DNA from 2 places in the Streptomyces sp. SudanB182_2057 genome. Region 2 is predicted to be linked to the other one. Evidence: riboswitches for the same ligand, from Rfam matches in the RefSeq annotation. Region 2 holds a riboswitch; the other holds the start of a gene.
The links. Region 2 has a riboswitch for ZMP and ZTP ahead of ACSURM_RS03565 (bifunctional 5,10-methylenetetrahydrofolate dehydrogenase/5,10-methenyltetrahydrofolate cyclohydrolase). Riboswitches for the same ligand answer to the same signal wherever they lie in the genome.
Positions count from the first base shown of each region.

Region 1: linked by a shared signal. The riboswitch ahead of ACSURM_RS14610 (glycine hydroxymethyltransferase) and the one ahead of ACSURM_RS03565 (bifunctional 5,10-methylenetetrahydrofolate dehydrogenase/5,10-methenyltetrahydrofolate cyclohydrolase) in region 2 are both predicted to bind ZMP and ZTP.

Region 1 is NZ_OZ186798.1:3,419,165-3,426,145, forward strand. Features, by position in the region: gene trpS (tryptophan--tRNA ligase) at 71-1,081, opposite strand; gene ACSURM_RS14610 (glycine hydroxymethyltransferase) at 1,209-2,663, opposite strand; ZMP/ZTP riboswitch at 2,696-2,784, opposite strand; gene rocD (ornithine--oxo-acid transaminase) at 2,885-4,096, shown strand; gene ACSURM_RS14620 (nuclear transport factor 2 family protein) at 4,097-4,558, opposite strand; gene ACSURM_RS14625 (TetR/AcrR family transcriptional regulator) at 4,665-5,243, shown strand; gene ACSURM_RS14630 (glutathionylspermidine synthase family protein) at 5,233-6,417, opposite strand; gene ACSURM_RS14635 (hypothetical protein) at 6,431-6,880, opposite strand; gene ACSURM_RS14640 (PLP-dependent aminotransferase family protein) at 6,978-6,981, opposite strand, start outside.
Region 2 is NZ_OZ186798.1:871,709-878,689, forward strand. Features, by position in the region: gene ACSURM_RS03545 (MBL fold metallo-hydrolase) at 1-335, opposite strand, end outside; gene ACSURM_RS03550 (S-(hydroxymethyl)mycothiol dehydrogenase) at 335-1,423, opposite strand; gene ACSURM_RS03555 (hypothetical protein) at 1,548-1,862, opposite strand; gene ACSURM_RS03560 (nuclear transport factor 2 family protein) at 2,034-2,399, shown strand; ZMP/ZTP riboswitch at 2,459-2,539, shown strand; gene ACSURM_RS03565 (bifunctional 5,10-methylenetetrahydrofolate dehydrogenase/5,10-methenyltetrahydrofolate cyclohydrolase) at 2,567-3,424, shown strand; gene ACSURM_RS03570 (glycosyltransferase) at 3,644-4,873, shown strand; gene ACSURM_RS03575 (alcohol dehydrogenase catalytic domain-containing protein) at 5,170-6,195, opposite strand; gene ACSURM_RS03580 (YncE family protein) at 6,597-6,981, shown strand, end outside.

The DNA.
Region 1 (6,981 bases), 2.5 Mb from region 2:
GCCCCGTGGGCAGGCGCGGCGGAAGTGATGTGCAGCGCTCTGCCCGCGTGGGCCCGTGCGGTCGTACGCCTCAGTGCTTGGCCGGGAGGAAGCCCACGCGGTCGTACGCCTGCGCGAGGGTCTCGGCGGCGACGGTCCGCGCCTTCTCGGCGCCCTTGGCGAGGATCGAGTCCAGCGTCTCGGCGTCGTCCAGGTACTGGTGGGTGCGCTCGCGGAACGGGGTGACGAAGTCGACCATGACCTCGGCGAGGTCGGTCTTGAGCGCGCCGTACATCTTGCCCTCGTACTCCTGCTCCAGCTCGGCGACGGTCTTGCCGGTGAGCGTGGAGTAGATGGTGAGGAGGTTGGAGACGCCCGGCTTGTTCTCGGCGTCGTAGCGGATCACCGTGTCGGTGTCGGTGACGGCGCTCTTGACCTTCTTGGCCGTGGCCTTCGGCTCGTCCAGGAGGTTGATCAGGCCCTTCGGCGTGGACGCCGACTTGCTCATCTTGACCGCCGGGTCCTGGAGGTCGTAGATCTTCGCCGTCTCCTTGAGGATGTACGGCTTCGGGATCGTGAAGGTGTCGCCGAAGCGGCCGTTGAAGCGCTCGGCGAGGTCCCGGGTCAGCTCGATGTGCTGGCGCTGGTCCTCGCCGACCGGCACCTCGTGGGCCTGGTACAGCAGGATGTCCGCGACCTGGAGGATCGGGTAGGTGAACAGGCCGACGGAGGCCCGGTCGGCGCCCTGCTTGGCGGACTTGTCCTTGAACTGGGTCATGCGGGAGGCCTCGCCGAAGCCGGTGAGGCAGTTCATGACCCAGGCCAGCTGGGCGTGCTCGGGGACGTGGCTCTGCACGAAGAGGGTGCAGCGGTCGGGGTCCAGGCCCGCGGCCAGCAGCTGGGCCGCGGCCAGGCGGGTGTTGGCGCGCAGTTCCGCCGGGTCCTGCGGGACCGTGATCGCGTGCAGGTCGACCACCATGTAGAAGGCGTCGTGGGACTCCTGGAGGGCAACCCACTGGCGGACGGCGCCGAGGTAGTTGCCGAGGTGGAACGAGCCGGCGGTGGGCTGGATGCCGGAGAGCACGCGAGGTCGGTCTGCCATACCCCTCATTGTCGCAGAGGCACGGGGCGGGTCGGGCGGGTGGGGAACCGCGGGCCCGCCGCGGCCGGGCGCGCCCGCGCGGCGGGGCCGCACGGCGCGTGCGGCCCCGCGCTCCCTACGGGGTGTGTCAGCCGAGGTCGACCTGCGGGTAGAGCGGGAAGCCCGCCACCAGGTCCGTGGCGCGGCGGGCGATCTCGTCGGCGACCTTCTCGTCCAGGACGTGGCTCGCCTTGGAGGGGGCGCCGGACTTGGTGGTGCCCGGCTCGGTGGTGGTCAGGACGCGGTCGATCAGGGCCGCGACCTCGTCCATCTCCGCCGTGCCGAGGCCGCGGGTGGTCAGCGCGGGGGTGCCGACGCGGATGCCGGAGGTGTACCAGGCGCCGTTCGGGTCGGCCGGGATGGCGTTGCGGTTGGTGACGATGCCCGAGTCGAGCAGGGCGGCCTCGGCCTGGCGGCCGGTGAGGCCGTAGGAGGTGGCGACGTCGATCAGGTTGAGGTGGTTGTCGGTGCCGCCGGTGACGAGGGTGGCGCCGCGCCGCGTCAGGCCCTCGGCGAGGGCGCGGGAGTTGTCCACGATGCGCTGGGCGTAGTCCTGGAAGGCGGGCTGCCGGGCCTCGGCGAGGGCGACGGCCTTGGCGGCCATGACGTGCGGGAGCGGGCCGCCGAGGACCATCGGGCAGCCGCGGTCCACCTGGTCCTTGAGGGAGTCGTCGCACAGCACCATGCCGCCGCGCGGGCCGCGCAGCGACTTGTGGGTGGTGGTGGTGACGATCTGGGCGTGCGGGACCGGGTCGAAGTCGCCGGTGAGCACCTTGCCGGCGACCAGCCCGGCGAAGTGGGCCATGTCGACCATGAGGGTGGCGCCGACCTCGTCGGCGATCTCCCGCATGATCCGGAAGTTCACCAGCCGGGGGTACGCGGAGTAGCCCGCGACGATGATCAGCGGCTTGAACTCGCGGGCCTGGGCGCGCAGGGCGTCGTAGTCGATCAGGCCGGTGGCCGGGTCGGTGCCGTAGGAGCGCTGGTCGAACATCTTGCCGGAGATGTTCGGGCGGAAGCCGTGGGTGAGGTGGCCGCCGGCGTCCAGGGACATGCCGAGCATGCGCTGGTTGCCGAAGGCCTGGCGCAGCTCGGCCCAGTCGGCGTCGGTGAGGTCGTTGATCTGGCGGGCGCCGGCCTTCTCCAGGAAGGGCACCTCGACGCGGTCGGCGAGGACGGCCCAGAAGGCGACGAGGTTGGCGTCGATGCCGGAGTGCGGCTGGACGTAGGCGTGGCGGGCGCCGAACAGTTCGCGGGCGTGTTCGGCGGCGAGGGCCTCGACGGTGTCGACGTTGCGGCAGCCGGCGTAGAAGCGGCGGCCGATGGTGCCCTCGGCGTACTTGTCGCTGAACCAGTTGCCCATCGCGAGCAGGGTCGCCGGGGAGGCGTAGTTCTCGGACGCGATCAGCTTGAGCATGCCGCGCTGGTCGGCGACCTCCTGGCCGATGGCGTCGGCGACGCGCGGCTCCACGGCGCGGATGACGTCGAGGGCCGCGCGGAAGGCGGTGGACTCGGTGGAGAGGGGGGCGGCGTTCTCTGGCATGGGGACCTCCGGACGGTGTGCGTACAGCGTTCACGTTCGGCCCAGGCGCACGGCACTCTTACCGCTCGGGCCGCTCCCTGATGGTCTGTCCCATCCCAGCGCGCCAGTCACGGCCCGGGTGTCAGCGTACCGGGCGCGCCGGGCGGAAGATCCCGCGCCCACCGTGCGAGCGGGGTTAAGAAGGAGGTCGTCGTCGTATCCGGGCCGAGCCGGGAGTGTCCGTGACCGCTGCCGAAGAAGACCTCATCGCCCTCGCCGGGGCGCACTGCGCGCCCACCTACGATCCGCTGCCGGTGGTGCTCGCCACCGGTGCGGGGGCGTGGCTGACGGACGTGTCGGGGCGGCGGTACCTGGACCTGCTGGCCGGTTACTCGGCGCTGAACTTCGGGCACGGCCATCCCCGGCTGGTGGAGGCGGCCCGGCGGCAGCTCGAGCGGCTGACGCTGACCTCCCGCGCCTTCCACCACGACCGGTTCGCGGCGTTCTGCGCCGAGCTGGCGGGGCTGTGCGGGATGGAGATGGTGCTGCCGGCGAACACCGGCGCGGAGGCGGTGGAGGGCGCGGTCAAGACGGCCCGGAAGTGGGGCTACCGGGTGAAGGGGGTGCCCGCGGAGATGGCGAAGATCGTCGTGGCGGGCGGCAACTTCCACGGCCGTACGACGACCGTCATCAGCTTCTCCACGGATCCCGAGGCGCGGGCGGACTTCGGGCCGTACACGCCGGGGTTCGAGATCGTGCCGTACGGCGACCTGACCGCGCTGCGGGGGGCGCTGACGGAGAACACGGTGGCGGTGCTGCTGGAGCCGGTGCAGGGCGAGTCGGGGGTGATCGTGCCGCCGGCGGGTTATCTGGCGGGGGTGCGGGAGCTGACCCGGGAGCGGAATGTGCTCTTCGTCGCCGACGAGGTCCAGTCGGGGCTGGGCCGGACCGGGCGGACCTTCGCGTGCGAGAACGAGGGGGTCGTGCCGGACGTGTACGTGCTGGGCAAGGCACTGGGCGGCGGGATCGTGCCGGTGTCGGCGGTGGTGTCGAGCGCGGCGGTGCTCGGGGTGTTCCGGCCGGGTGAGCACGGGTCGACGTTCGGCGGGAATCCGCTGGCCTGCGCGGTGGCGCTGGAGGTGATCGCGATGCTGCGGACCGGGGAGTACCAGGAGCGGGCGGCGCGGCTGGGCGAGCGGCTGCACCGGCTGCTGGGCGAGCTGGCGGGGACGGGCCGGGTGACGGCGGTGCGCGGGCGGGGGCTGTGGGCCGGGGTGGACGTCGCCCCGGCGGTGGGTACCGGGCGGGAGGTCGCCGAGCGGCTGCTGGCCCGTGGGGTCCTGGTCAAGGAGACCCACGGGGCGACGATCCGGATCGCTCCGCCGCTGGTGATCGGCGAGGAGGATCTGGACTGGGGCGTGGAGCAGTTGCGGGCGGTGCTGCTCGGGGCCTGATCAGCGCAGGGGGATGTCGGTGCCGTGCTCGCCGGCGGGCCGGGGGCCGAGGATGCGCCGGTCGGATTCCTCGATGGCCACGTCGTTGATGCTCGCCTCGCGGCGGCGCATCAGGCCGTGCGCGTCGAACTCCCACAGTTCGTTGCCGTAGGAGCGCCACCACTGGCCGTCGGTGTCGCGGTGCTCGTACTGGAAGCGGACGGCGATGCGGTCCTCGTGGAAGCTCCACAGGCTCTTGCGCAGCGCGTAGTCCAGTTCGCGGCGCCACTTGTCGGTGAGGAAGGCGACGATCTCCTCCCGGCCGGTGAGGAACCGGTCGCGGTTGCGCCAGACGGAGTCCTCGGTGTAGGCGAGGGCCACCCGGTGGGGGTCGCGGGTGTTCCAGGCGTCCTCGGCCGCCTGGACCTTCTGCCGGGCGGTCTCCAGGGTGAACGGCGGGTAGGGCGGGCGGGCTTCGGGCACGGCGGCCTCCTCGGGGACGGGCCAGGTCGAGAACGGTCGTTCTCCATCGCTGCGACTAAGGTAGAGAACGACCGTTCTCGGCGTCAAGGAGACATGAGGAGCCCGGATGCCCGCCCCCGCCACCGAGGAACGCGACCGCCTGGACCGCGAGACCCTGCTGGACACCGCCGAGACGCTCTTCTACGCACACGGCGTCCAGGCGGTCGGCATGGACCGGGTCCGGGAGGCGTCCGGGCTGCCCCTGAAGCGGATCTACCGGCTGTTCGCGACCAAGGAGGACCTGGTCGTCGCCGTGCTCCGGCGGCGCGACCGGCGCTGGCGGGAGAGCCTGGCCGCGCACGTGGAGCGCGTCGCCGACCCGCGCGAACGGGTGCTGGCGGTCTTCGACTGGCTCGCCGCGTGGTTCGCCGAGCCCGGTTTCCGCGGCTGTGCCTGGATCAACGCCCACGGGGAACTGGGCGCGTCCTCGGAGGCGGTGCTGCGGGAGGTACGCGCCCACAAGGAAGCCTTCCGCGCCCAGTTGGCGGTCTGGGTCCGGGCCACGGGACTCCCGCTCGCCGAACCCGTGCACCTGCTGGCCGAGGGGGCCATGGTCACGGCGGGCATCACGGGCGACCCGGCCGCGGCGGGGCACGCGCGGGAGGCGGTGGAGGCGCTGCTCGGGGCGCGGACGGCTAGAGGATGACGTGCGGCAGGAAGCGGGCGTACTCGTCGGTGATCAGGCCGGTGGATTCGCGGATCCCGAGGCCCGCCGGTTCGCCGGCGACGACCCAGGCGCCGAGGACGACGTGGTTGCCGTCGAAGGCGGGCAGGGGGGCCAGCCGCTGGTAGCAGCAGGGGTCCTCGCGGGGGGCGGGCGGGGTGCCGGGCTCGTGGACGGTGATGCCGGCGCCCTCGCGGCCGAGCAGGGGCTTGGCGACGTAGCCGGTGGTGGCGGCCAGCTCGCGGGGGCCGTCCAGGTAGGCGGGCAGGAGGCTGGGGTGGCCGGGGTACAGCTCCCAGAGGACCGCCAGCAGGGCCTTGTTGCTCAGCAGCATCTTCCAGGCCGGCTCGATCCACAGGGTGCTGCCGGTGCCGCCGCCGTTGTCCAGGGTGTCCAGGACCTGGGGACCGAAGGCGTCCGTGGTCAGCCACTCCCAGGGGTAGAGCTTGAAGATGGCCCGGATGAAGCGGAGCCGGTTGTCCACGAAGCGGCCGGAGAGGGAGTCCCAGCCGATCTCCTCCATGGCGAGCCAGTCGGTGGCGAGGCCGGCCTGCTCCGCCGTCTCCTTCAGGTAGGCGACCGTCATCAGGTCCTCGCCGAGTTCGTCGGCGGCGGAGTGCGCGAAGTGCAGGGGGGCGCCGGGCGGCAGCAGCGCGGCCTGGGCGCGCCAGGCGTCCACCAGGCGTTCGTGCAGGGAGTTCCACTGGTCGGCGCCGGGAAAACGTTCCTCCATCCAGAACCACTGCGGGGAGGCCGCCTCCACCAGCGAGGTGGGCGTGTCGGCGTTGTACTCCAGCAGCTTCGCCGGGCCGGTGCCGTCGTAGCGCAGGTCGAAACGGCCGTAGAGAGACGGCAGTTCGGCGCGGCGGTGCCAGGACTCGGTGACCGCGGCGGCCACCCGCGCGTCGGTGATGCCGAGATCGGCCAGCCGGTCCTCCGCCACGATGTGGTCCGCCGCCGCGAGGCACATGCGGTGCAGTTCCGCGACGGTCTCCTCCAGCGCCTCGACCTCCTCCAGGGAGAAGACGTAGTAGGCGCTCTCGTCCCAGTACGGCCGCAGGGAGCCGTCGGGGTGGCGGGTGAGGGGGTAGATCAGGCCCTGGGCCTCGACGGTCTGCTGCCAGCCGGGGCGGGGGGTCGTGGTGCGGCGTTCCATGCGCGTCGTCCGGTCAGCCGCCGGAGCTGCCCGAGCCGCCGCCGAAGCCGCCGCGGCTGACCCCGCCGTGACTCCCCGCGCTCGTCCCGTCGTTGTACGACGAACCGCCCGAACTTCCGCCCGAGCCGCCCGAACCACCACCCGATCCGCCGGACTTGGTGAAGGACCCGCCGTCGACCCAGCCGTTCCTCTCCTTGCCGTCGTAGTACCAGGCGGCGTCGACCGGCCGCTTGGCGCCCTTCTTGACGGGCTTCTTCCGGCCCGAGGAGGAGCCCCCGCTCCCGCTCGTCGTTTTGCAGCTCTTGTCGGAGACGACCTTGTAGCCCTTGGAGACGTCGTAACTGTCCCGGTCCACACAGCGTTTGTCCGGGTCGGACGAGCAGGCCGTGAGGGCGGCGGCCAGCAGGCCCACACCGCCCAGGACGACCGTTGTGGAGCGGAGTTGCCTGCCGGTGTGCGCCATGGTGTGTCTCCCCCGTCAAACGACTGTTCGGCGGTCAGCCTAGAGAAAGGGCGCGCCCGCGCCCAACCGGGGGTGACTTCCGGCCGCCCCCGCCGCCTTAC
Region 2 (6,981 bases):
ACCTGGCCGTCGAGGAGGTGTTGGTCGGGTGCGCGGTCCGGGTGGGTCTGCTGCCACAGCGGCAGGTCGTCGGGGTGCAGCCAGATCGTGGCGCCGGTCAGGTCGGCGAGTGCCGGGGCCGCGTTGACGTGGTCGTTGTGGGCGTGCGTGCACACGATGGCGGTCAGCCGGCGGTCGCCGACGGCGCGGGCGATGGCCTCGGCGTCGTGGGCGGCGTCGATGACGATCACCTCGCGGTCGTCGCCGACGAGCCACACGTTGTTCTCCACGTCCCAGGTGCCGCCGTCCAGGGTGAACTGGCCGCTGGTGACGAGGCGTTCGATCCGCGCGGTCATCACAGCACCACCACCGAGCGCAGCACGTCGCCGTGGTGCATCCGCTCGAACGCCTGCTCCACCTCGTCGAGTCCGACGGTCTCGGTGACGAACGCGTCGAGCGGCAGGCGGCCTTGCAGGTGCAGGTCGATCAGCATCGGGAAGTCACGGCTGGGCAGGCAGTCGCCGTACCAGCTCGACTTCAGGGCGCCGCCGCGGCCGAAGACGTCCAGCAGGGGCAGTTCGAGTTTCATGTCGGGGGTGGGGACACCGACGAGGACGACGGTGCCGGCCAGGTCGCGGGCGTAGAAGGCCTGCCGGTAGGTCTCGGGGCGGCCGACGGCCTCGATGACGACGTCGGCGCCGAAGCCGCCGGTGAGCTCGCGGATCGCCTCGACCGGGTCGGTCTCCTTGGAGTTGACGGTGTGGGTGGCGCCCAGGGTGCGGGCCTTGGCCAGCTTGCGGTCGTCGATGTCCACGGCGATGACGCGGGCCGCGCCGGCCAGGTTCGCCCCGGCGATGGCCGCGCCGCCGACACCGCCGCAGCCGATGACGGCGACCGAGTCACCGCGGCCGACGCCACCGGTGTTGATCGCGGCGCCGATGCCGGCCATCACCCCGCAGCCGAGGAGGCCCGCGACCGCCGGGGAGACGGCCGGATCGACCTTGGTGCACTGGCCGGCCGCGACGAGCGTCTTCTCGGCGAAGGCGCCGATGCCGAGGGCCGGGGACAGCTCCTGGCCGGTGGCGGCGAGGGTCATCTTCTGCCGGGCGTTGTGGGTGTCGAAGCAGTACCAGGGCCGGCCGCGCAGGCAGGCCCGGCACTGTCCGCACACCGCGCGCCAGTTGAGGATGACGAAGTCCCCGGGGGCGACGTCGGTGACGCCCTCGCCGACCGACTCCACGACGCCGGCGGCCTCGTGGCCGAGCAGGAAGGGGAAGTCGTCGGAGATGCCGCCCTGCTTGTAGTGCAGATCGGTGTGGCAGACCCCGCAGGCCTGGACGCGTACGACGGCTTCGCCGGGCCCCGGGTCCGGCACCACGATCGTCTCGACCCGCACGGGCTCGTTCCTGCCCGGTGCGATCACGCCGCGTACTTCCTGCGCCATGGCCTGTCCCTTCATCGAATGCCTTCGCCGACGACCCTACGACGCGACCGGTCGGCAGCGGGAAGGATCACGTACATGATCGCGGATCTTTCCGGCCGCCGTCGGCCGCGGCGCGGGGCGGGGGTCAGCGCAGGCGGACGGGGACGGCGTTCACCAGGCCGAGCAGGGGCGCCACGGGGGCGATGACCTGCTCCACCTGGCGCAGCTGGTTCAGTTCCCGCAGGTGCTTCAGCTCCCCCACCTGCTCGCTGACCTTCGGCACCCGGTCGCGGTACGGGGCCGGGATGTCACCGGCGGTGAGCGAGTCCAGCGTGGAGAGGGCGGCGAGCTTTCCGACGACGGGGGCGCCGGTGCCCGCCGCGTCCGCCTGGGGTGCGGCGATGCCGGCGATCCCGGCGGCCAGACCGACGGCGGCGGCGATGCGACGTGTTGAGATCATGCCCTCAGCAACGGCCCGGTCCTCCGGCCGGACACGGGTGGCCCGGCGGGCTCACTCGTGAGGCGGACCGCGGCGGCCGGGCTTGCCGGGGCCGCCGGGGCGGAGGAGTCTCGTCAGGGGGGCCGTGGCGGTCCGCTCACGGCGGGCCGCGGGCGCCTGAAGGAGGTCACCATGGGCAGCGCGACGGGCTCCGCTTTCGACGGCGAGACACTGCGCCGGGGCATAGAGGGCGATACCGGCAACACCCTTCTGTCGCTCTACGCGGACGACGCGCGGATCCGCATCGTCGACCGTGTCCACCAGCCCAGTCACCCCACGGAGTTGCACGGCCGGGTACAGATCGCCGAGTTGCTGGACGACGTCTACCGCCGCGACATGACGCACAAGCTGGAGCAGTGCGTCATCCAGGGCGACCACGCCGCCTACAGCGAGTCCTGCGAGTACGCGGACGGCACCCGGGTCCTGGCCGAGTCGATGCTCACGCTGCGGGACGGCAGGATCACCGATCAGCTGATCATCCAGGTCTGGGACGAGTAGCCCGGCCCGGCGGCGGAAGGAAGGTGGTCCCGAGGTCGTACACACGCTCGGTTACGCTGTACGCGGGCCGTGACTGGCGCTGAGGTGGAGTACCACCGGGGAGCGGCCCGTGAGGTCAGCCGCGCGCCTGGGCGAGAAGACTCGATCCGGTCCCAGGAGTGTGCAGCATGACCCAGACCCAGGCCGCCCGTCTGATGGACGGCACCGCGCTCGCCCGCCGCATCGTGGAGGACACCGCGCGGCAGGCCGCCGCCCTCACCGAGCGCACCGGCACCGCACCGTGTCTCGCGACCGTGCTGGTCGGCGAGGACCCGGCCTCGGTGACCTACGTCCGCATGAAGCGGAACCGCTGCCGCGAGGCCGGCATCACCTCCCGGCACGTCGCCCTCCCGGCCACCACCACGACGGACGGACTCGTCGCTACCCTGCGGGAGTTGTCGGACGACCCGGGGGTGCACGGCATCCTGCTCCAGCACCCGGTGGGCGACCACGTCGACGAGCGGGCCGCGTTCGAGGCGATCGCGCCGGAGAAGGACGTGGACGGTGTCACCTTCGCCTCGTTCGCCACGATGAGCTTCGGGCTGCCGGGCTTCGTCTCCTGCACGCCGGGCGGCATCGTGCGGCTGCTGGACGAGTACGGCGTCGACCCGGCCGGGAAGCGGGCCGTGGTGGTGGGCCGCAGCGCGATCCTCGGCAAGCCGGTGGGCATGCTGCTGCTGGCGCGGGACGCGACCGTGACGTACTGCCACTCGCGCACCCGGGATCTGTCGGCGGCGGTCCGCGAGGCCGACATCGTCGTGGCCGCGGTGGGCCGGCCGCGGCTGATCCGCGGGCAGGACATCAAGCCGGGCGCGGTCGTGATCGACGCGGGCTACAACCCGGGGAACGTCGGCGACGTCGACTTCGACTCGGCCGTGGAGCGTGCCTCGCTGATCACGCCGGTGCCGGGCGGGGTGGGTCCGATGACGATCGCCACGCTGCTGGAGCAGACGGTGACGGCGGCCGGGCGGCAACTCGGCGCGTAGGGGCGGCGGTACGGGTGCGAGGGCCCGGGGTGTCCGGCCGGAGCCGGAACCCAGGGCCGTACTCGGCAGCTCGCTGCCGGTGAATCGGCCGGGCCCGCCGACCCTCGCGGTGTTCGGCGGCGGTCTCGCCCTCGGCATGTACGTATGGGACATTCGCGCCGACGGGCGGGCGCCGTGGCCACGGGAGCGGCCATACTGGCCGTTGTGCGCGTTGCGATCATGACGGCGGGTTCCCGGGGCGACGCCGCGCCCTACACCGGGCTCGGACACCGGCTGGCGCTGGCCGGGCACGAGGTCACGCTGGTCACCCACGGCCGCTTCGAACCGCTGGTGGAAGGGTCGGGGGTACGGTTCCACGCGCTGCCGGTGGATCCGCTGGCCGAACTCCGGTCGCCGCGCGGCCGGGGTCTGCACCGCAGCGCCAGCGGGGCCGGAAAGCTGGCGCGCGTGGTGGATCTGGCGCGGCGCCTGGTGGGACGGATGACCGAGGACCTGCTGGACGCCGCGCGGGACAGCGAGGTGCTGCTGCTGTCCGCCTCGCTGGCCCCGCTCGGGCACACGATCGCCGAGGGGCTGCGGCTGCCGAGCCTGGGCGTATACCTGCAACCCCTCGCCGCCACCCGGGAGTTCGCCCCGCCGGTGCTCGGCGGCGGCGCCTGGGGCGGGCCGGTGAACCGGCTCGCCGGGCAGGGGGTGAGCCTGGCCGTGGAGCACGTCTTCTCCGGTGCCGTGCCGGCGCTGCGCGAGCGGCTCGGCCTGCCCCCGCTGGGCGCCACCGCGGCCCGGCGGGCCCGGGAGCGGCGGCGCTGGCCGGTGCACCACGGTTTCAGCCCCCTGGTGGTGCCCCGGCCCGCCGACTGGCGGGCGGGACTCGAGGTGGGCGGCTACTGGTGGCCGTACGACGTCGAGCGCCGGCTTCCCGTCGAGGTGGAGGAGTTCATCGCCGCGGGGCCGCCGCCGGTCTTCGTCGGGCTGGGCAGCGCCACCGTGCCGGACGCCGGGCGGCTGAGTGCGCGGGTGGTGGCGGCACTGCGGCGGGCCGGGCTGCGCGGGGTGATCCAGCGCGGCTGGGGCGGGCTCGCGGCCGACGGGGACGACATGCTGACCATCGGCGAGGTGCCGCACGCGCCGCTCTTTCCGAGGATGGCCGCCGTGGTCCATCACGCGGGCGCGGGCACCACGGCGGCGGGGCTGCGCGCCGGTGTGCCGGCGGTGCCGGTGCCGGTGCAGTTCGACGCGGGTTTCTGGTCCGCCCGGCTGGTCGCGCTGGGGGTCGCCCCGGCCGTCGTACCGCTGCGCCGGCTGACCGTGGACGCGCTGGCCGCGGCACTGGCACGGGCCGCCCGGGACCCGGCGTACCGACGGCGCGCCGAGGCCCTGGGCGCCCGGATCCGCGGCGAGGACGGCACCGCGCCGGTACTGACCGCCGTGGCCCGGCTCGCCGGCTGAGCCCGGGCCTGCCGCCCTCGCCTCCGGCCGCCTTCGACGGCACACCGGCACCTGGGCATCCCCGCCCCCGGACATGCATGGCGCCACCCCCGTGCTCGCCGCTCCCGACCCGCTGACCGATCGAGCCGGACCTGCCGCCCGCGCCCCCGCACCCGGCCGTGCCCCATGGCACATCGGCACCCCGGGGGATTTCGGATCACGGCCGGGCACCGTGCCATGCCGCTGCTCGCCGCCCCGGACCGGCTCGCCCACCGACCCGGCCCAGCCGCCCACACCTGGGCGCGAGCCCCCGGGCGTCAGCCGGTGGTCAGCACCATGCGGAAGCGTGCCGCGCCGGCCAGCATCTTGTCGTACGCTTCCCCGGCCCGTTCCAGCGGCAGCGTCTCGGTCATCGGGCGGATGCCGTGCAGGGCGCTGAAGGCCATGGTGTCCTCGATGTCCTGCGCGGTGCCGGAGGGATGTCCGCGGACCGCCCGGCCGCTCATGATCAGCTGTACCGGGCTGATGCCCAGCGGTTCGGGCGTGGCGCCGATGACGGTCAGTTCGCCGCGCGGGGCCAGGCCGTCCACGGTCGCGGTGATGGCCTCGGAGTTGCCGGCGGTGGCCAGGACGGCCTTCGCCCCGCCGAGGGCGGCCAGCGCCTCGGCGACCGGGGTGGATGCCGTGCTGTCGATGTAGTGGTGGGCGCCGAGCCGCTCGGCGAAGTCGGCCTTCTCGGCGCCCCGGGCGATCGCCACGGTCTCGAAGCCCATCGCCACCGCGTACCGCACGCCGAGGTGGCCGAGGCCCCCGAGGCCGAGCACCGCGACCAGGTCGCCCGGCTCGGCCGGACCGCGCCGCAGCCCGTTGTACGCGGTCACGCCCGCGCAGGCCAGGGGCCCGGCGTCGGCCGCCGAGAGCGCGTCGGGGATCCTGGCCAGGGCGTCGACGGGTACGGTCGTCCGCTCGCCGAAGCCGCCGTCGTAGGCCCAGCCGGGGACCTTCAGGTCGGCGCACACGATGAAGTCGCCCCGGCGGCAGGCCGGGCAGTGGCCGCACGCGCCGCCGAACCAGCCGACGACCACCCGGTCGCCGACGCTCCAGCCGCGCTCCCCGGTGCCCTCGCCCAGTTCCTCGATCCGCCCGGCGATCTCGTGCCCGGGGACCTCCGGGAAGGTCACGCCCGGCAGTCCGGCGCCGACGAACAGCGCGTCGCTGTGGCAGACCCCGCACGCCTCCACGGCGATCCGCACCTGCCCGGGCCCCGGCGGCCGGAGCTCCCGCTCGGCGAGTTCGAAGGTGCCGTCGGGTTCGGTCACCTGGGCTACGCGGTAGGTACTCATGGCGCTCTCCGGGCATCGGGGCGACAGCCTTCATCACCAGCAGACCAGCTCCGGCCCGATCACGCGCGCCGAGCCGGACCGCACCCCCCGCCGACCCGCGCGGGTCCCGTCTCAGCGGGGTCGGGGCGCCGGCCCGCCGACCGACGCCGGGTTCACCCACCACCTCGTCCAGCGTGGCGTCCGCCCAGCCGGCTCGCCATCGTTCGCCATCGTCCGTGGACGTCCGTGGCCGTCCGTGATCGTCTGTGGTCGTCCAATCGTGTCGTGCACGCATCTTGTCGAGAAGGCCGCCCTCTCCTTACTTTTCAGTAAGTTCACTGCGAACGCGGCCGTGTTCGGAGCCCCGGACTCCCTGTGACTTCCCTCAGCTCCCCCGTCTTCCCCGAGGAAAGAGAGCCGTCATGGCTGCCTCCAGGACCAGGCACCTGTGCTCCGTGGCCGTCGCCCTCGCCCTGGTCGTCGCCGGGCCGGCGACCGCGGCCTCCGCGCGTTCCGCCGCCCCCGACGGCCTGCGCGAGGTGCTGTTCGTCGGCAACAACTGGGACGGCACCGCCGATGTCATCCGGTCCTCCGGCGACTACGCGAGGATCGGAAGGATCAGCGTCGTCCCGGACAAGGACGCGCGGATGGCGGAGATCAACGCGGACCCGATCAAGTGGATCTACTTCCAGGCGATCCGCGACAGCGTCGGCGAGGGGCACGACCAGTTCGCCGACGACATGTACTCCACGCCGGACGGCCGGTCGGTGGTGGTGTCCCGGCCGAGCTTCGCGGACGTGGTCTCCA